DNA from 3 places in the Kosakonia oryzae genome. Region 1 is predicted to be linked to each of the others. Evidence: predicted binding sites of a transcription regulator. Region 1 holds the regulator's gene; each other region holds the start of a gene.

Region 1 (6,966 bases):
ACCTGCTTGATTTTCATCAGTAGATCGGTCAATTGCGCGCCAATCACGCCAGCGTCTTTCGCCCGGACTTCCTGCATCAGCGATTCGGAAAACTGCGAGATGCTGTTCATGGTTTTGGCGCCAAAGGCCAGCGAGAACACCGGATCGTTAATATTAATTTCTTCAACAATATTCTGGATTTGCGTTTGCTCGGCTGGGGTTAAATTTTCACTGCCGGGTAAGTCGTTAATTGCCTGATTGAGTTGCTGTGGTGCCGCAAGGTCAAGCGAGGTATTTTCCGTCATCCAATGAGTCCTCAATGAGTGAAAAGCGGACAGCAGTAATGGAATAAAATTGCTGATTTATTAAATCGTTATAAGGCTGTCCGTAGAGCGTAATACGGTACAACAGCAGCAAAGTATTAAACAGCTTAAATATTCGCAAGTATAATAAGCGTCAGTTTCTTGAGATGATTTAACACGATGGCAGATATTACACCTGCAAATCTTCTTGAAAATCAGGAAGATTCGCACAACTTTCATCCGATGCCGGGTGCGCGGAATCCGCATCTACAAACGATGCTGCCTCGCATTCTACGCCGCCGCTTACAGTTTGATCCCTGGTGGCAGCGCCTGGAGCTGCCGGACGGCGACTTCGTCGATCTCGCCTGGAGCGAAGAGCCCGGGCAGGCAAAACACAAACCGCGTCTGGTCGTGTTTCACGGGCTGGAAGGTAGCCTGCATAGCCCGTATGCGCATGGTCTGATCCATGCGGCAAAAGAGCGCGGCTGGCTGGGCGTGGTGATGCATTTTCGCGGGTGTAGCGGCATTCCCAACCGCCTGAACCGCATCTACCACTCCGGTGAAACCGAAGATGGCACCTGGTTTTTACGCTGGCTGCCAGAAACCTTCGGCCCGGCACCGACCGCAGCGGTAGGTTATTCGCTGGGCGGCAATATGCTCGGCTGTCTGCTGGCCAAAGCCGATGATTCTCTTCCCGTTGATGCAGCCGTGATCGTCTCTGCGCCATTGATGCTGGAAGCGTGCAGCTATCATATGGAAAAAGGGTTTTCCCGCTTTTATCAGCGTTACCTGCTAAATTTGCTGAAAGCGAACGCCGCACGCAAATTAAGAGCCTATCCTGGCTCGCTGCCGACAACGCTGCCAGCACTGCGGAAAGTGCGGCGTATTCGCGAGTTTGACGATCTGATCACCGCCAAAATTCACGGCTTTGCTGATGCGCTGGATTACTATCGCCGCTGTAGCGCCATGCCGCAGTTGCCGTTGATCCGCAAACCGACGCTGATCATTCACGCCAAAGACGATCCATTTATGGATCATAACGTTATTCCGGACGCCGGGTATTTACCGCCGAATATTGAGTACCAACTGACAGAACACGGCGGTCATGTCGGGTTTGTCGGCGGTACGCTGCGCCGACCAGAAATGTGGCTGGAAAAGCGCATTCCGGATTGGCTTTCCACCTGGCTGAGAACATCATGATTATTCCCTGGCAAGAGATTGACGCCGACACGCTGAACAATCTGATTGAGAGCTTTGTCTTGCGCGAAGGCACCGATTATGGTGAACATGAACGTTCGCTAGAACAAAAGGTCGCTGACGTTAAACGTCAACTGCAACGCGGTGAAGCTGTACTGGTGTGGTCGGAACTGCACGAGACGGTAAATATTATGCCGCGTGGGCAGTTCCACAATTAACCGGGTAGATGGCGGCTGACTATACTGCAAACACAGTTTTATTCAGGGAGTTGCTATGTCCGCCAAACATCCGGTCATCGCCGTTACTGGCTCCAGCGGCGCGGGAACCACCACGACCAGCGTCGCCTTCCGTAAAATCTTCGCCCAGCTCAACATGCATGCCGCAGAAGTGGAAGGTGACAGCTTCCATCGCTTTACCCGTCCGGAAATGGATATGGCGATCCGCAAAGCCCGCGATCTTGGGCGGCATATCAGTTACTTTGGCCCGGATGCCAATGACTTTGGCCTGCTCGAACAGACCTTTAGCGAATATGGCCAGAGCGGAACCGGGCAAACGCGTAAATATCTGCATACCTACGATGAAGCGGTGCCGTGGAATCAGGTTCCGGGCACGTTTACGCCCTGGCAACCGCTGCCGGAACCCACCGACGTGCTGTTTTACGAAGGGCTGCACGGCGGCGTAGTGACACCGCAAAATGACGTGGCGCGGCACGTTGATTTACTGGTTGGCGTGGTGCCGATCGTCAACCTGGAGTGGATCCAGAAACTGATTCGCGACACCAGCGAACGTGGGCACTCCCGTGAAGCGGTGATGGATTCGGTGGTTCGCTCGATGGAAGATTACATCAACTTTATCACCCCGCAGTTTTCCCGCACGCACATCAACTTCCAGCGCGTGCCGACGGTCGATACTTCTAACCCATTTGCCGCAAAAGGCATTCCGTCGCTGGATGAAAGCTTTGTAGTCATTCACTTCCAGAATTTGCAGGGCATTGATTACCCGTGGCTGTTGGCGATGCTGCAGGGTTCGTTTATTTCCCATATGGATACGCTGGTGGTACCGGGCGGCAAGATGGGGCTGGCGATGGAATTGATTATGACGCCGCTGGTGCAACGGCTGATGGAAGGGAAAAAGATTAAGTAGCCCGGCAAGCCTGGCGCCGGGCCAGGGCATCAGGCTTCGATAACCTCGTAGGAGTGAGTGATCTTCACGGCCTTCTCCAGCATCAGCGCTACGGAGCAATATTTTTCCGCCGACAGATCCACCGCGCGGGAAACCGCCGCGTCTTTCAGCGCCTTACCGGTGACGATAAAGTGCAGATTGATGTGCGTAAACAGACGCGGTGCCTCTTCACGGCGCTCGGAAGTCAGCTTCACTTCGCAGTCGGTCACGTCGTGGCGCCCTTTCTGCAGGATGGAAACGACGTCGATTGCACTGCAACCGCCCGCCGCCATCAGCACCATCTCCATCGGGCTTGGCGCTTTATCCCCGGAATTACCGTCCATCAGAATTTGGTGGCCAGATGCGGACTCACCCAGGAAGGTCAACCCTTCAACCCATTTCACACGTGCCTGCATTTTATACACTCCGGAGTAGTAATTTTCTCCACAGATTACGCGTACATAACAAAACTCGCAACGGAAGGCGACCTGCGTCATGCTGAAGCGAGACACCAGGAGACAGGCGTGAAAACCTATGCTAAAACAATCTGGATGCTACAAAGATAAATGGATGTTACGCATGTATGCATGACATCGTAGATTAGAGGCCGCAGATAACGCTGACGGCCCACTTCTCAGGACATGAGAAGCTTTGATTGCAACCCCGCAAGCAGGCTGAAACCTATATCCCCGCTTTCGGAGCCAGCTTATAACAGAGGATAACCGCGCATGGTGCTTGGCAAACCGCAAACAGACCCGACTCTCGAATGGTTCTTGTCTCATTGCCACATTCATAAGTACCCGTCGAAGAGCACGCTGATTCACCAGGGTGAAAAGGCGGAAACGCTGTATTACATCGTTAAAGGCTCAGTGGCAGTGCTAATCAAGGATGAGGAAGGTAAAGAGATGATTCTCTCTTACCTTAATCAGGGTGATTTTATCGGTGAACTGGGCTTGTTCGAAGAAGGTCAGGAGCGCAGTGCCTGGGTACGCGCCAAGACCGCTTGTGAAGTCGCCGAAATTTCCTACAAAAAATTCCGTCAGCTTATCCAGGTGAACCCGGATATTCTGATGCGTCTCTCCGCGCAGATGGCGCGTCGCCTTCAGGTGACCTCGGAGAAAGTCGGCAACCTGGCGTTCCTGGACGTAACGGGCCGTATCGCGCAGACATTGCTTAATCTGGCAAAACAGCCGGACGCAATGACTCACCCGGACGGCATGCAGATTAAAATCACTCGCCAGGAGATTGGCCAAATCGTTGGTTGCTCCCGTGAGACTGTCGGCCGCATCCTGAAAATGCTGGAAGATCAAAACCTGATCTCCGCCCACGGCAAAACCATCGTGGTATACGGAACACGTTAATCCGTAAAACGGCGCATCGTTTACCCGGCGCGCCGTTTTCTCTCCTCATGTGGCGCAGGCTGATTTATCACCCCGAAATCAACTACGCACTGCGACAAACGCTGGTGTTATGTCTGCCTGTGGCGATTGGCCTGCTCGTCGGCCATCTGCAACAGGGTCTGCTTTTCTCACTCGTTCCCGCTTGCTGCAACATTGCCGGTCTCGACACGCCGCATAAGCGCTTCTTTAAGCGCCTGATGATTGGCGGCTGTCTGTTTGCAGGTAGCAGCCTGGCGGTGCAATTGTTGCTGGCGGAAGATCTTCCGCTGCCGCTGATCTTTACCATGCTGACTCTGCTACTGGGCGTCACGGCCGAGATCAGCGCATTGCACGGGCGTTTATTGCCCGCCTCGCTGATTGCCGCCATCTTCACGCTCAGCCTCGCCGGGAATATGCCGGTGTGGGAGCCACTGCTGATCTACACGCTGGGCACGCTATGGTACGGGCTGTTTAACTGGTTCTGGTTCTGGATGTGGCGAGAACAACCACTGCGCGAATCGTTAAGTTTGCTCTACCGGCAACTGGCTGATTATTGCGAAGCCAAATACAGCCTGCTGACGCAGCATGCCGATCCGGAAAAAGCCCTGCCGCCGCTGCTTGCACGCCAGCAAAAAGTGGTGGATATGATTAGCCAGTGCTACCAACAGCTGCATATGCTGGCGGCCAATCAGCATAACGACTACAAACGCCTGCTGCGCGTTTTCCAGGTCGCGCTGGATTTGCAAGAGCATATTTCCGTCAGCCTGCACCAGCCGGAAGAGGTACAAAAGCTGGTTGAACAAACCCACGCCGAGCAGGTGATTCGCTGGAATGCGCAGACCGTCGCCGCCCGTTTACGCGTGCTGGCGGACGACATTCTCTACCATCGCTATCCGACGCGTTTCACAATGGAGAAGCAAATCGGCGCGCTGGAAAAAATCGCCCGCCAGCACCCGGATAATCCGGTAGGCCAGTTTTGCGCCTGGCACTTTAGCCGCATCGCCCGCGTACTGCGTACGCAGCGTCCTCTGTACATCCGCGATCTGATGGCGGAGAAGCAGCGTCGATTGCCATTGCTCCCGGCGCTGAAAAGCTATTTATCCCTGAAATCTGCCGCGCTGCGTAATGCGGCGCGCATCAGCGTAATGCTCAGTATTGCCAGCCTGATGGGCAGCGCCCTGCATCTGCCGAAGCCCTACTGGATCATGATGACGATTATGTTTGTCACGCAAAATGGTTATGGCGCGACACGCGTGCGCATTGTCCACCGGGCGGCAGGAACCCTTGCCGGGCTGGTGATCGCCGGGATCACGCTGCACTTTCATGTTCCGCTCGGTTTTACGCTGACGGCCATGTTATTGATTACGCTGGTCAGCTATCTGATTATCCGCAAAAGTTACGGCTGGGCGATGGTCGGTTTTACCATTACCGCGGTGTACTCATTGCAACTGCTGACCTTAAATGGCGAAGAATTTATTGTCGCGCGGCTAATCGATACCTTAATTGGCTGCCTGATCGCCTTTGGCGGTATGGTCTGGTTGTGGCCGCAATGGCAAAGCGGCTTGCTGCGTCAGAATGCCCACGACGCGCTGGAAACAGATCAGCAGGCGATTCGCCTGATCCTCAGCGATGACCCGCAGCCAACACCGCTCGCCTGGCAGCGTATGCGCGTCAACCAGGCACATAATGCACTTTTTAACTCGCTCAATCAGGCAATGCAGGAACCCGGCTTTAACACCCGCTATCTGGAAGATATGAAGTTGTGGGTCACACACAGCCAATTTATTGTCGAACATATCAATGCGATGACCACGCTGGCGCGCGAGCATACGATGCTGACGCCGGAACTGGCGCAGCGCTATTTGCAGTCCTGTGAAATTGCGCTGCAGCGTTGTCAGCAGCGGCTGGAGTATGACGGGCCGGGAGAGTCCGGTGACGTCAATATTCTGGAAGCGCCGGAAACGCTGACCCACGGGCCAATGAGCACGCTTGAACAGCATTTACAACGGGTTATCGGGCATCTGAACACCATGCACACCATTTCGTCAGTGGCATGGCGTCAGCGCCCGCATCACGGCATTTGGCTAAGCCGACGTCTTAACCATTAACCACTTTCTCGACTGCGCTGGCAAAGCGGCGCATCCCTTCATCAATATCCTGCTCGTCAATAACCAGCGACGGTGCAAAGCGCATGACGTCCGGACCGGCGTTCAGCACCATTACGCCCGCCTCTGCGGCAGCATAGAGAAAATCACGCGCGCGGCCTTTAAACGGCGCAGTCAATTCAGCGCCAACCAATAGTCCCATGCCGCGAATTTCGCTAAAGAGTTGATATTTTTCGCCGATCTGCTGCAAATGCTTGACGAAAAGCTGGCGTTTAGCATTCACACCGTTGAGCACTTCCGGCGTGTTGATAATGTCAAAAGCCGTTCCCGCAACCGCGCAGGCCAGCGGATTGCCACCATAGGTGGAGCCATGTGAACCGGCGTGGAACACGCTGGCGATCTCATTGGTCGTCAGCATCGCGCTGATCGGGAAACCGCCCCCCAGCGCTTTCGCACTGGTCAGAATGTCCGGCGTTACGCCATAGTGCATATAAGCAAACAGATCGCCGCTACGGCCCATGCCGCATTGCACTTCATCAAATACCAGCAGCGCTTTGTGCTGATCGCACAGTTCGCGCAGACCCTGCAAAAACTCCGGCGTTGCTGCCGTAACACCGCCTTCGCCCTGGATCGGCTCGACCACCACCGCGCAGGTATGATCATCCATGACAGCTTTCACCGCGTGCAGATCGTTGAATGGCACATGAATGATGTCGGCCGGTTTCGGGCCAAAGCCATCGGAATATTTCGGCTGACCACCCACCGTGACGGTAAACAGCGAACGACCGTGGAAGGCATTGTGGAAGGCAATAATTTTGGTTTTATACGGACTATGGCGAGTAG
Region 2 (6,966 bases), 2.6 Mb from region 1:
GGCGCGGGCGCGGCAGAAAGCGGCGGAAAAAGTGCGTGATGTGGCGGCTGAACTGCTGGATATCTACGCGCAGCGCGCGGCAAAAGCAGGTTTTGCCTTCAAGCACGATCGTGAACAATATCAACTGTTCTGCGATAGTTTCCCCTTCGAAACCACGCCGGATCAGGCGCAGGCGATCAACGCCGTGCTCAGTGATATGTGCCAGCCGCTGGCGATGGATCGTCTGGTGTGCGGCGATGTGGGTTTCGGTAAAACCGAAGTGGCGATGCGCGCGGCATTCCTTGCGGTCGAAAACAACAAGCAGGTGGCGGTGCTGGTGCCAACCACCCTGCTGGCGCAGCAGCACTTTGATAACTTCCGCGACCGTTTTGCCAACTGGCCGGTGCGCATTGAGATGCTCTCACGTTTTCGCAGTGCCAAAGAGCAGTCGCAAATTCTTGAACAGGCGGCTGAAGGTAAAATCGATATTCTGATCGGCACCCACAAACTGCTGCAAAGCGATGTGAAGTTAAAAGATCTCGGTCTGCTGATTGTCGACGAAGAGCACCGCTTTGGCGTGCGCCATAAAGAGCGTATTAAAGCGATGCGTGCCGATGTCGATATTCTGACGCTGACGGCAACGCCGATCCCGCGCACATTGAATATGGCAATGAGCGGGATGCGCGACCTGTCGATCATCGCCACGCCGCCCGCGCGCCGTCTGGCGGTTAAAACCTTTGTTCGGGAGTACGACAGCCTGGTGGTGCGGGAGGCGATCCTGCGTGAAGTGCTGCGCGGCGGGCAGGTTTACTACCTGTATAACGACGTGGAAAATATCCAGAAAGCCGCCGACAGGCTGGCGAAGCTGGTACCGGAAGCGCGTATCGCAATCGGTCACGGGCAGATGCGCGAGCGTGAACTGGAACGGGTGATGAACGATTTCCATCATCAGCGTTTCAACGTGCTGGTCTGCACTACCATCATTGAAACCGGGATCGATATTCCGACCGCCAATACCATTATCATCGAACGCGCCGACCACTTTGGCCTAGCCCAGTTGCATCAGTTGCGCGGACGCGTTGGACGCTCGCACCACCAGGCTTACGCCTGGCTGCTGACGCCGCACCCGAAAGCGATGACTCCCGACGCGCAAAAACGGCTGGAAGCGATTGCTTCGCTGGAGGATTTGGGCGCAGGTTTTGCGCTGGCAACACACGATCTGGAGATCCGTGGCGCGGGCGAGCTGCTCGGTGAAGATCAGAGCGGCCAGATGGAAACCATCGGCTTCTCGCTGTATATGGAATTGCTGGAAAACGCCGTTGATGCGCTGAAGGCCGGCCGCGAGCCGTCGCTGGAGGATTTAACCAGCCAGCAGACCGAGGTCGAACTGCGCATGCCTTCGCTGTTGCCGGACGATTTTATTCCTGATGTTAATACCCGTCTGTCGTTCTATAAACGCATCGCCAGCGCAAAAGATATGAACGCGCTGGAAGAGATTAAAGTCGAACTGATCGATCGCTTTGGGCTGCTACCGGATGCCGCGCGAAATCTGCTGGATATCGCCCTGCTGCGCCAGCAAGCGCAGAAGCTGGGGATCCGCAAACTGGAAGGCAATGAAAAAGGCGGCATCATCGAGTTCAACGAGAAAAACAACGTCAATCCGGTGTGGCTGATTGGTCTGCTGCAAAAGCAGCCGCAGCATTTCCGTCTGGATGGTCCGACGCGGCTGAAATTTATGCAGGATCTGAGCGAACGGAAAACCCGCATGGAGTGGGTGCGTAATTTTATGCAGCAACTGGCCGAAAACGCCGTCGCCTGACGGTTTTAGCGCCGGGCCGCCTGGCCCGGCCTGTTATTTTTCGCAAGATTTACAAATATTTTGCAATAGCCAGGATTTCCCGACACCCTGCCCGACCATAATCCCATCGCAAAGCTGCACACAAATAACCTTATGATTTACATGGATTATGGTAATGAGAAGAATTGCGCGTTTTACCTGCTGGATCACCCTTCTTACTGTTGCGATCGTTACTGCCCTCACCCTGCCCGCGCGGGCAAATAGCTGGCCATTGCCCGCCGAGGGCAGCCGTCTGGTTGGCGAAAACCGTTATCACGTGGTGCAAAATGATGGCGGTTCACTGGAAGCGATTGCCAAAAAATATAACGTTGGTTTTCTCGCGCTGTTGCAGGCAAACCCGGGTGTCGACCCTTATGTGCCGCGCGCGGGCAGCGTACTGACGATCCCACTGCAAACCCTGCTGCCGGATGTTCCGCGCAAGGGCATTGTGATTAATCTCGCGGAACTGCGTCTCTATTATTATCCGCCGGGAAAAAATGAAGTGACGGTTTATCCCATCGGCATTGGCCAGTTAGGTGGCGACACCCTGACACCAACGATGGTCACCACCGTTTCCGATAAACGCGCCAACCCCACCTGGACACCAACCGCCAACATCCGCGCGCGTTACAAGGCTCAGGGGATTGATCTGCCTGCGGTGATGTCAGCCGGGCCGGATAATCCGATGGGGCATCATGCGATCCGTCTTGCCGCGTTTGGCGGGGTTTATCTGCTGCACGGCACCAATGCGGATTTTGGTATCGGCATGCGCGTCAGCTCCGGCTGCATTCGCCTGCGCGATGCCGATATTTCCAGTCTGTTTGCCAGCGTGACGCCCGGAACGGCGGTGAATATCATTAATACGCCGATAAAAGCGTCGGTTGAGCCGGACGGTAGGCGGCTGGTTGAAGTCCATCAACCGCTGTCAAAATCGATTGATGACGATCCGCAAACACTACCCATCATGCTGAATGCCGCGATGCAGGCCTTCAAAGACGATGCGCGTAGCGATGCCAGCATCATGAACCACGCAATGGAAATCCGCTCTGGTATGCCGGTTGATGTTACGCGTCATAGTGAGAGTGCCTTACAGGCTCTGTAAAACTAAGCGAAAAAGAAAAGGCCCGGCGCAGTACGCCGGGCCTTTTTTATTGCAGTGGCACAGGGGAGAGAGGTTGGGTTTATTTGTACAGCACCGCAGTACCGTGCAGTTTGTCAGAACCGGTCACGGAAGTGATGCGGAACGATTTCGCGCCCATTTCGTCAGCTTTTTGCGCCAGTTTGGCTTCAACGGAAGAGAGATCAGAACCCGCGCTGACGCCAATGGCAGCAACTTCCTGCTGCCCTGTCGGCGCAGACTGAACTTCAACGGCAGCAAAGCTGGCAAAAGAGAGGGTACTGAGTGCAGCAGCGGCGAAAAGCGCAGTGATGTTTTTCATGATTTTTTCCCGGATAAAGATAAAAGATGTCGTTAGCTATTAAGTTAACGATCGATAGGTAAATGATAAGTGTGATCTTCGTCACTGGTCAACATATTTTTGTAATGATTGTTAATTAAAATGTTAATTGCTTATATTTCATAAGCATATGTTTTATGAATATGTGCTATTTGCTGCTGGTCATTGGCGACAATTATTTTTATAATGGTTGTTCAACAAACCAACAAAGGTTAAGCGGCGATATGACCAGTGAAGTCACCAGTTGCACCAAAAAATGCCGTGGCCGACCGAAAGTGTTCGACAGGGAAGCGGCGCTCGACAAAGCCATGACGCTGTTCTGGCAGCATGGCTACGAAGCCACATCATTATCCGATCTCGTGGAAGCCACCGGGGCGAAAGCGCCGACGCTGTACGCTGAGTTCACCAATAAAGAGGGGTTGTTCCGTGCGGTGCTCGATCGCTATATTGCGCGGTTCGCCCGGAAGCACGAAGCCCAGTTGCTCTGCGAGGACAAACCGGTAGAAACCGCGCTGCTGGATTATTTCACCGCCGTGGCAAAGTGCTTTACCAGCACCGATACGCCAGCCGGTTGTTTTATGATCAACACCTCGGCGACGCTGGCGGCTTCTTCGCAGGCCATCGCGCAAACGATCAAGTCGCGGCATGCGCAGCAGGAAGATACCCTGCTCCAGTTTCTCACTCAGCGCCAGCAGCGCGGTGAGATCCCGGCGGATGCAGATCCGCAGGCGCTGGCTGAATTCCTTGGATGTGTTTTGCAGGGAATGTCGATCAGCGCGCGCGAAGGTGCCAGCGTTGAGAAGCTGCTGCAGATCACGCGCACAACCCTGCGACTGTGGCCAAATTTGATCAAGGCATAAAAAAAATGAGACGGGAAACCGTCTCTTTTTTTATCTCTGTGATAGAGATATCACATTTCAATAATAGGTAAAAACTATCAGCTAAATCCCCCGCTTTGCTATTATTAATTGTGATTATTGCTCCGCTAATCATTCAGCAGAATGATACAAATTATAAGCGTCATGATGACACATTAAACTGGTTTTCCTTTGCTCTCTTTTTTACGCGCTGTAATGCATGACTTGTCGAGGATAAAGGGTACTTCACTGACTGATCACAAGCAGAAGGAATATGGAGATGATTTTGCTATTACCATTCATTAAAGTGTTAATAGTAATTACATTGTTATTTGGTCTGTGGGTTATGTTGGGCGGTTCAGTATTATTTGCTTTTATATCTGTTCTCATCACCGGGCTATTGGTGGTTCGTCAACACGATTTCATTTGATCTGATTAAGCCTTGCAGTCATGCAGGGCTTTTTAGTGAAAAAAAGGCTCCCCAGCCTGAGCGATGGGGAGCCAACATGCAGAGTACTACTATTTTACGCGTTGTTATTCAGGATCAGCTGACCATTTTTATCCAGCGGAATCTGCGTTCCCGGATCTTTATCCATGCGGATTTTTCCCTGCTGGTCGCCGATTTTGTACGTCACGTCGTAGCCGAGCATTTTTTCCGATTTATCATATACCGTGCTGCAACGCTGCTGGGTGGTGGTGTAGGTGTCACGCTCCTGCATACCGCCCTGGATTTGGTTACCCGCATACCCGCCGCCTAACGCGCCGACGACAGTTGCAACATCTCGTCCTTTGCCGCCGCCAAACTGGTGACCGAGCACCCCACCAGCCACTGCGCCAAGTACCGAACCGGTAATACGGTTTTCGTCCTGCACCGGGCGGCGATGCGTCATAGTAACATTACGGCACTCCTGACGCGGCGTTTTTACTGTTTCCTTGATTGGCGTGGCTGAAACGACCTGCGCATATTGAGGGCCGCGATCGAAGACATTCAGGCTGGCCACTGCGGCAACGCCCAGTGCAGCGGCCACGCCAATACCGATACCCGCTAACATTGATTTATTCACAGGATTTTCTCCCTGGTTGACTATTGGTAACAATTTTGCAACTTGAGCAAGAGTAAAGCCAATCGGAAAGCACGCAAAAATAGGGATACAGGTGGGGTAAAAGATGATATTCAGAGTTTTCCGACCAGCATACGTCTGGAAGGCAGCGAGATATGCTGCCTCCCGGCCAATAACCGGGAGAGCAGCGAAACAGGATCAGTGCAATTTCAGACGTGGACGGATCACGCGGTTAATACTGCCGACCAGCATCATCAGACCGGTTTTGAAATAGCCGTGCAGCGCGACCTGGTGCATACGGTACAGCGAGATATACACGAAACGGGCAATACGACCTTCAATCATCATTGAACCACGCATCAGGTTACCCATCAGGCTGCCCACGGTGGAGAAGTTCGACAGGGAAACCAGTGAACCGTGATCCTTGTAAACATAAGATTTCAGCGGCTTATCTTTGATCTGCGCCAGAATGTTATGCAACGCAAGGGTGGCCATCTGATGAGCAGCCTGCGCGCGCGGCGGCACAAATCCGCCTTCCGGACGGGCGCAGGAAGCACAGTCGCCAATGGCGTAAATATCTGCATCGCGCGTCGTTTGCAGCGTCGGCTCAACGACCAGCTGATTGATGCGGTTGGTTTCCAGCCCACCAATCTCTTTCATAAAGTCCGGCGCTTTGATCCCTGCCGCCCATACCATCAGGTCGGCCTTGATGTATTCGCCCTCTTTGGTATGCAGACCGCCTTCGTCGGCGCTGGTAACCATTGTCTGGGTCAGCACGCGGACGCCCATTTTGGTCAGTTCATTGTGCGCGGCACCGGAGATACGCGGCGGCAACGCCGGCAGAATGCGCTCACCCGCTTCCACCAGCGTGACGTTCAGCGCTTCATTGGTCAGCCCTTTGTAACCGTAGCTATGAAGCTGTTTCACCGCATTGTGCAACTCTGCGGAGAGTTCAACACCGGTCGCGCCGCCACCGACAATCGCAATATTGACTTTGCCGTTAGCACCAAGGTTGGCCGAATATTTCAGGAACAAATTGAGCATTTCCTGATGGAAGCGACGCGCCTGATGCGGGTTATCGAGGAAAATGCAGTGCTCTTTCACGCCCGGCGTGTTGAAGTCGTTCGAGGTACTGCCCAGCGCCATCACCAGCGTGTCATAGGCCAGTTTGCGTTCCGGCACCAGCAGATCGCCCTTCTCATCACGCAATTCTGCCAGAGTGATGGTTTTGCCTTCGCGATTAATATCCACCACAGATCCCAGTTGGAACTGGAAATGATGATTGCGTGCATGCGCCAGGTAACTCAGCGCATCAACACCTTCATCCAGCGAGCCGGTTGCCACTTCGTGCAGCAGGGGTTTCCATAAATGGCTGTGGTTACGATCGACCAGCGTAATTTTGGCTTTTTTACCGCGCCCCAGCTTTTTACCTAACTGAGTTGCCAGTTCCAGACCGCCAGCGCCACCACCTACGATCACAATCTTTCTCAACGGTGTTGTCAAAATGACCCCCTAAAATATTAACCAATTGTTAATTAAACGTTATAAAAATAGCCCTTAATTAACAATAAGTTACGCACTCGCAACCTCACTTTGACGTCGAGAATATCACGAACGGTTCAATGGTCATACCAAAATTGATATGAATCAAGTTTTCATGCCTAAAAGTTGAGCAAGTGTAGTCGCACAGCGAAAAACTGCCCGTCAGAAGAGGAGAAAAAGAGGAGCCCGGCAGACGAGAGCCTGCCGGGGAGAAGCTTAACCGAGGGTTTTAA
Region 3 (6,966 bases), 510 kb from region 1:
GCCGGTATTTGCTGCTTCAAAAAAGCCATTGCCTAAAGATTTCGCCACGAGGGCGATTTTTACTTCAGCGACAGCGGAACCGGACAACGCCATGAGGGCCACGGTGAGGATCAAGCTAGCTTTTGTTTTCATTGCTTTTACTCCACGAGTTAGATTCCCGTCGTCTTTCGCGTTGCAGCGCACCGCGAAATCCTCAGGGAAGAGTTGTTTTGCAGGTGACAGAGTTCGCCCCGTCTTTGTGCGGGGCGCGATGTTGTTATTTGTACAAATCCAGCGCCGATTGCAGCGGGGTGACGCCAAAGCGTTTGCCCAGCGCAATCAGTTGTTGCTGACTAATGGTTTGCTTCATTCCGCCCATGGAATAGATTTTCACCAGCACCTCCGCCGACTTCTCGGCGGTGTCAATCAGGCCAAAGGTTTCGTCGAGCGTCGGGCCGCTGCCGAAAACGCCGTGGAATGGCCACAGCACCAGCGAATGTTTCTGCATTTCTTCAGCGGTCGCCTGGCCGATTTCATCGGTGCCGGGCACCATCCACGGCAGAATGCCAACGCCATCCGGGAACACCACCAGACATTCGGTGCTGCCTTCCCACAGTTTGCGGGTCATCAGATCGGACGTGTTTTCCAGCACATAAGTGAGTGCTATCAGGTTGGTGGCGTGGCAGTGCATGATCACGCGATCTTTTCCGCCGGTGACCTGTATGCGCTGGCAGTGCGACAGGAAGTGAGCGGGCAGTTCCGAGGTCGGTACCGCTTCAGACGTCAATCCCCACAGAATGTGGTAGCCCGCGCCATCGCTGTCCACTTTCACCACGCCTAAGTTCGCCGCCGGATCGAGCTGCACGTTGCGGAAGAATTTGCCGGAGCCGGTGACAATAAACGGCGTGTTCGCCAGCAGCGGCATCGGCTGGCTGAGCGCGATATAGCGCGGTTTCTGGTGGAAGTCGGCTTCATACGGCGCGATATCCGTATCATCCAGGCGCAGCGTCAGGTTGCCGCCGTTACGTTCGTCCCAGCCCTTCAGCCAGGCATCGGAGGTGGCTTTGATCATCCCCTGGACGAACCAGGAATTAATAATGGTCTGCATAGTCTTTCTGTCCTGTTTAGTGCCCGACATCTCTCGGGTCTCACGTAGGCCGGATAAGCTGCGATGGCCTCGCCATCCGGCATTTTTTCTTAATAACGTTGCTTGCCGGATGGCGCTGCGCTTATCCGGCCCGCACCCTGGCTTCCGGTTAACGACGTGTACTCAAAATCTCTTTTTCATATGCCCGCACGCTGTCCAGCCACTGGCTGCTGGCTGGCGTGTCATGGCGCTGGCAATACATCTCCCATACGGCCTGCCACGGCAGGGATTTCTGCTCTTCCAGCAGCGCCAGGCGGGCGGTGTAGTCGCCGTCGGCTTCCAGTTTGCGCAGCGTTTCAACCGGCTCCAGCAACGCGCGCAGCAGGGCTTTTTTCATATTGCGGGTACCGATGACCCACGCGGCAATGCGGTTGATCGAGGCGTCGAAGAAGTCGAGACCGATGTGCACACGGTCAAACAGCTGGTGGCGCACGATCTCGCTGGCGATGGCCTGGGTTTCGTCATCCAGCAGCACCACGTGATCGCTGTCCCAGCGCACCGGGCGGCTGACGTGCAGCAGCAGGCGCGGCACATAAAGCATGGCGGCGGAGATTTTGTCGGAGATCACCTCTGTCGGGTGGAAGTGACCGGCATCGAGGCACAGCGCGGTCTGGCGGCTGGTGGCATAGCCCATGTAAAACTCGTTGGAGCCAACGGTGTAGCTCTCTGCGCCAATCCCGAACAGCTTGCTTTCGACGGCGTCGATATGGTGCGCCGGGTTGAGTTTTTCGCTGAGCGCTTCGTCCAGCGCATTGAGCAGGCGCTGGCGCGGTGCCAGGCGGTCAACGGTGACATCTTTCATGCCGTCCGGGATCCAGATATTCATTACCGACGGTGTGCCGAGTTGTTCGCCGAACCAGGCCGATACGCGACGGCTGGCTTTGACGTGATCAATCCAGAACTGGCGGATCTCATCGTTAGCGTGGGAGAGGGTAAAACCGTCTGCGCTCAGCGGGTGCGAGAAGCAGGAAGGGTTAAAATCCAGCCCCAGTTTGTTCGTTTTCGCCCACTGCACCCAATTCGTGAAGTGTTCCGGTTTGATCTCATCGCGGCCAACCGGGCCGTCGGCTTCGAGGTAAATGGCGTGCAGGTTAAGGCGTTTCGGGCCGGGGATCAGGCTCAGCGCCTGCTCCAGATCGGCGCGCAGTTCGCTGGCGTTGCGCGCTTTGCCTGGGTAGTTGCCGGTGGCCTGGATACCGCCCGTCAGGCTGCCTTGCGGGTTTTCAAAACCGGCTACGTCATCGCCCTGCCAGCAGTGCATGGAAACCGGCAGGCGATCGAGCTGGCGCAGCGCCTCCTCGACATCAATCCCCACAGCGGCGAAGCGCTGTTTGGCAATTTCCCAGGCGTGTTCAAGTTGAGTGGTCATGCGCAAAGCTCCTTTGTCTGTCGTTTTTGCTGAAAGCGCGCGACGTAACGGGCGATTTCATGGTCAGGATTAGGGGTAAAAGTGATCAGGTTGTGGTTGCTCGCCACCACCTGACGGAAATCATCGACGTTGCTCAGTTCATCCAGCGTCATAAGCTGAATGCCGATGTTGCCGAGCGTGGAGGCTTCCACCGGACCGGCCACCACCGGCAGCCCGCAGGCGTCGGCGCAGAGCTGATTCAGTAACTGGTTCTGGCAACCGCCACCGACGATATGCAGGCGGTTGAAGGGTTTACCGCGCAGAAAGGCCAGTTCGGCAAGGATGTCGGCATACAGCAGGGCAAGGCTGTCGAAGATGCAGCGCGCCAGTTCGGCAGCGTTTTGCGGCACAGGCTGACCCGCTTCCCGGCAGGTGGCCTGAAGTTCGGCGCTCATGTTCTGCGGGTTGATAAAACGATCGTCATTCGGGTTGATAACAAAGCGGCAGGGCGCAAGCTGTTCGGTGGCGGCAATCAGCGCGGGCAGATCGCTGACCTGCTGTTCTTTAAGCACCCGTTGCAGCAGCCACAACCCCATAATGTTTTTCAGCACGCGGTAGCGCCCTTCCGCGCCGCCTTCGTTGGTGATATTCGCCGCCAGCGCGTCATCGCTGGTGTAAGGGGTTTTGCTCTCAAAGCCCATTAATGACCAGGTGCCGGAGGACAAATAAGCTGCGTCTTTATCCGCCAGCGGCGAGGCGATTACCGCGCTGGCGGTATCGTGGCTGGCGACGGCGACCACCGGAATCGCGTTGCCCTGCGGGCAGATCCAGTGACCAATCACATTGCCGGGATGTGTGGCCGTGCCAAACCAACTGGCCGGAACGCCCGCCCACGCCAGCAACGAATCGTCCCAGTTATCGGTGTTGATATTGACCAGTTGCGTGGTAGTGGCATTGGTGTATTCCCAGTTCAATTGGCCGGTCAGACGGTAGCTAAAGTAATCGGGGATCAGCAGCGCATGCGCGACCTGGTCAAGCAGCTCCGGCTGTTGTTCCGTCAGCGCACGTAACTGATACAGCGTGTTGAAGGGTAAAAACTGGATGCCGCTGCGGCGATAGATATCGGCTTTGCCGGGATTCTGCAGCGCACGCTGCATTACGCCATCGGTGCGATCGTCGCGGTAAGCAATCGGCAGACCGACGCGCTGGCCTTCGCGGTTAATCAGAATGTAATCGACGCCCCAGGTATCGATGCCGATGCTGTCGGGCTGAATGCCTTCTTCGCAAACCTTCAGCAGGCCGCAGCGAATTTCGTTTTCCAGGCTGTCGATATCCCAGCAATCAAAGCCGTCCACTTTTTGCAGACAGTTACTAAAACGGTGGATTTCGCGAAGCGAAAGGATGCGCTGCTGGCTGTCATAACGCGCCAGCATGACACGTCCGCTTGAGGCGCCTAAATCAACTGCGACACAGTGGCGAAAAGTCATGATTGGGTCCTTCTTAGAGTCATTGCAGACAGTCTAAAAAAGAGGGGTAAGGCGTACCTTCTTGCTACTGACAGCCGCCAATTGCCGCTGGCAAGGAAGCAAAGGTGAACGTGAGAAAGTTCACAGTTTCCAGTAATGGCGGGGATTTAAGCCATTGTGACCGTTGCCACATTTCCTGATCTTTCCGGTCGTTTCTTGAAAAAACGGCAGGCTATGCGCGAAAAGCTGTCGAAAATTTAAGGTGAGGTTGATAACCCTTAATTACTATTTTGAGAAAGTTTCTCATTAGTGGGGCAATCATGACCGTACTTCATAGCGTGGATTTTTTCCCGGCAGGTCAATCACCTGTTGCCATTGAACCCCGGCTTCCCCAGGCGGCTTTCCCTGAACATCATCATGATTTTCATGAAATTGTGATCGTTGAACACGGCACCGGGATCCACGTTTTTAATGGTCAGCCTTTCACTATCAGCGGCGGCACCGTCTGTTTTGTCCGCGACCATGATCGGCACTTATATGAGCATACCGATAACCTGTGCCTGACCAATGTGTTGTACCGTTCACCGGAGGCTTTCCAGTTCCTTGCCGGTTTGCACCAGCTACTGCCGCAGGAGCAGGATGGTCACTACCCATCGCACTGGCGGGTGAGCCAGCAGACGCTGGCGCAGGTACGGGAGATTATCGGGCAGATGGAAAAACTGGATCCCGAAATGGATACCCACGGTATTGCGAACCGCGAGATCCTGTTTATGCAACTGCTGGTGATGCTGCGTAAAGGGAGCCAGCAGGAGGGTGCCGTCAGCAGCGATGCCCGCCTCAATCAACTGATGTTATGGCTGGAAGATCATTTCGCCGAGGATGTCTGTTGGGAAACGCTGGCCGACCAGTTCACGCTCTCTTTGCGCACACTGCATCGCCAGTTGAAGCATTCTACGGGCCTGACGCCGCAGCGTTATCTCAACCGGTTAAGGCTGACCAAAGCGCGGCATATGTTGCGTCACAGCGACGAGAGCGTTACCGATATCGCTTTCCGTTGCGGGTTTGGCGACAGCAATCACTTCTCCACCCTGTTTCGCCGGGAATTCAACTGGTCGCCCCGCGATATCCGCCAGGGGCGCGATACGCAGCTTCAGTAACGCGAAGGCTGTCACCGATTTGTCGCCGAAGATCCGCTAATAATTTCAGGTTGTTCAAGGCAGAGGTGAGTGTGTGGCAGGCCAACTGATTCTTCGCAAAGCGGATTTCTTTCCCCGTGCCGGACAAGCGGTCGCGGTGGCCGATCGCTATCCGCAAAATGTCTTTGCTGAACACACCCATGAATTTTGCGAACTGGTGCTGGTGTGGCGCGGCAACGGCCTGCATGTGCTGAATGACCGTCCTTACCGCATCACGCGCGGCGACCTGTTTTATATTCGCGCCGAAGATTGCCACTCTTACGCTTCGGTTAACGATCTGGTGCTGCAAAATATTATCTACTGCCCGGATCGATTGACGCTCAATCTTGATTGGGCAGCGCATATTCCCGGCCTTAACGGCCCGGCCGGCGCGCCGCACTGGCGGATTGGCAGCACCGGCATGGCGCAGGCGCGGCAGGTGATTGCGCAGCTGGAGCATGAGAGCGCCAAAGCCGATCCGCTGGCGAATATGATGGCAGAAACGCTGTTTGCCCAACTGGTGATGACGCTCAAACGCCACCGTTTTGCTGCCGATAACCTTGCCGCGACGCACAGTGAGACGCTGCTTGATAAGCTGATTACCGCGCTCTCCGGCAGCCTGAATCGCAGCTTTGCGCTGGAGCAGTTTTGCGAGCAGGAACAGTGCAGCGAGCGTGCGCTGCGCCAGCAATTCCGCAGCCAGACCGGGATGACCATCAACCACTATCTGCGCCAGTTGCGCATCTGCCATGCGCAGTATTTGCTTCAACATTCCGAGCAGATGATCGGCGAAATTGCCATGCAGTGCGGGTTTGAGGACAGTAACTACTTTTCGGTGGTGTTTAGCCGGGAAGTGGGGATGACGCCAGGTCAGTGGCGTCATCGTAGCCGGGTTGCTGCCTGATTAGTTCGCCATGCCGAGGCCGACGATATTGGCGGCAACAATGATCACCACGCAACCAAGGCTCAGCACGCTCACCGGCTGGCGACCCGCATTCTTCCACTCTTTCAGGATCAGCCCGACAATGCCGCCGCACAGCACGTAGAAGCTCATGTGCAGCATCCAACTGATGTAGTCGTACTGCGCCGGAATGCGGGCATGGCCCCAGGCGTAGAAGAAGAATTGCAGATACCACATCAAACCGCCCAGCGCTGAAAGCAGGATATTGCTGATGATCAGCGGTTTTGCCAGCGAGAAGTCGGCTTTTACCGACAGGTTTTTCAGTTTTGCCAGCCGAATGAAGCAGAAGCCGAGGTTAATCAGCGCGCCGCCGCCCATGATCACCACATAACTTGGCAAGGCGGTGTAGAGCGGATCGATGCCCAGCGCCGCAGCGGCTTCGTGCATCGGTTTGGCGGCGTTCATGGCAAAGGACATACCGGCGGAAAATACGCCGCACATCACCGCCAGCGTCAGCCCTTTTTTCAGGTTGAACTCTTCGGCTTTAATGCCCATTTTGCGCTCTTTCAACTGGCCTGCGCGGGTCACAATTCCGACGCCTATCAGCGCAACCAGCACGCCGAGCAGCGTCATTCGACCGCCATCGGTGTTGATCAGAACGTCAAAATTACCGTTGATAATTGGCGTCATAAGCGTACCGACAATCAGCGTAATGCCGATAGCGATGCCAATGCCCATCGACATGCCGAGGTAGCGCATGGTGAGGCCGTAGTTGATGTTCCCGATGCCCCACATTGCGCCGAAGAGAAAGACTGGTAGCAGGGTGGAAGCGCTGAATGAGCTGTAATAGGCCCAAAAATCAGGCAGTAACAGCGCACTGATGGTCCAGGGAAGAATCAACCAGGAGACGATGCCGCCGATTGACCACATGGTCTCCCAGGACCAATTTT

The links. The regulator CRP, encoded in region 1, controls carbon source genes, mostly activating them, when cyclic AMP is high. The targets are predictions, from matches to a motif close to ATGTGANNNNNNTCACAT.
Region 2: bhsA (multiple stress resistance protein BhsA) is a predicted target of CRP. The motif match lies at 3,325-3,342, and genes of this name have one in related genera.
Region 3: rhaS (HTH-type transcriptional activator RhaS) is a predicted target of CRP. The motif match lies at 4,116-4,133, and genes of this name have one in related genera.

What each region holds. Positions count from the first base shown of each region.
Region 1 is NZ_CP014007.2:417,173-424,138, reverse strand. It holds gene AWR26_RS01920 (toxic anion resistance protein) at 1-284, opposite strand, end outside; gene AWR26_RS01915 (hydrolase) at 462-1,481, shown strand; gene AWR26_RS01910 (YheU family protein) at 1,478-1,696, shown strand; gene AWR26_RS01905 (phosphoribulokinase) at 1,752-2,621, shown strand; gene AWR26_RS01900 (OsmC family protein) at 2,651-3,055, opposite strand; gene crp (cAMP-activated global transcriptional regulator CRP) at 3,368-4,000, shown strand; gene AWR26_RS01890 (YccS/YhfK family putative transporter) at 4,048-6,126, shown strand; gene argD (bifunctional acetylornithine/succinyldiaminopimelate transaminase) at 6,116-6,966, opposite strand, start outside.
Region 2 is NZ_CP014007.2:3,256,465-3,263,430, forward strand. It holds gene mfd (transcription-repair coupling factor) at 1-1,798, shown strand, start outside; gene ldtC (L,D-transpeptidase LdtC) at 1,953-2,918, shown strand; gene bhsA (multiple stress resistance protein BhsA) at 2,998-3,255, opposite strand; gene AWR26_RS15605 (TetR/AcrR family transcriptional regulator) at 3,498-4,133, shown strand; gene AWR26_RS15610 (glycine zipper 2TM domain-containing protein) at 4,655-5,194, opposite strand; gene AWR26_RS15615 (NAD(P)/FAD-dependent oxidoreductase) at 5,390-6,694, opposite strand; gene ycfP (alpha/beta hydrolase YcfP) at 6,950-6,966, opposite strand, start outside.
Region 3 is NZ_CP014007.2:5,320,137-5,327,102, reverse strand. It holds gene rhaS (rhamnose ABC transporter substrate-binding protein) at 1-132, opposite strand, end outside; gene rhaD (rhamnulose-1-phosphate aldolase) at 257-1,087, opposite strand; gene rhaA (L-rhamnose isomerase) at 1,236-2,495, opposite strand; gene rhaB (rhamnulokinase) at 2,492-3,961, opposite strand; gene rhaS (HTH-type transcriptional activator RhaS) at 4,261-5,097, shown strand; gene rhaR (HTH-type transcriptional activator RhaR) at 5,171-6,019, shown strand; gene rhaT (L-rhamnose/proton symporter RhaT) at 6,020-6,966, opposite strand, start outside.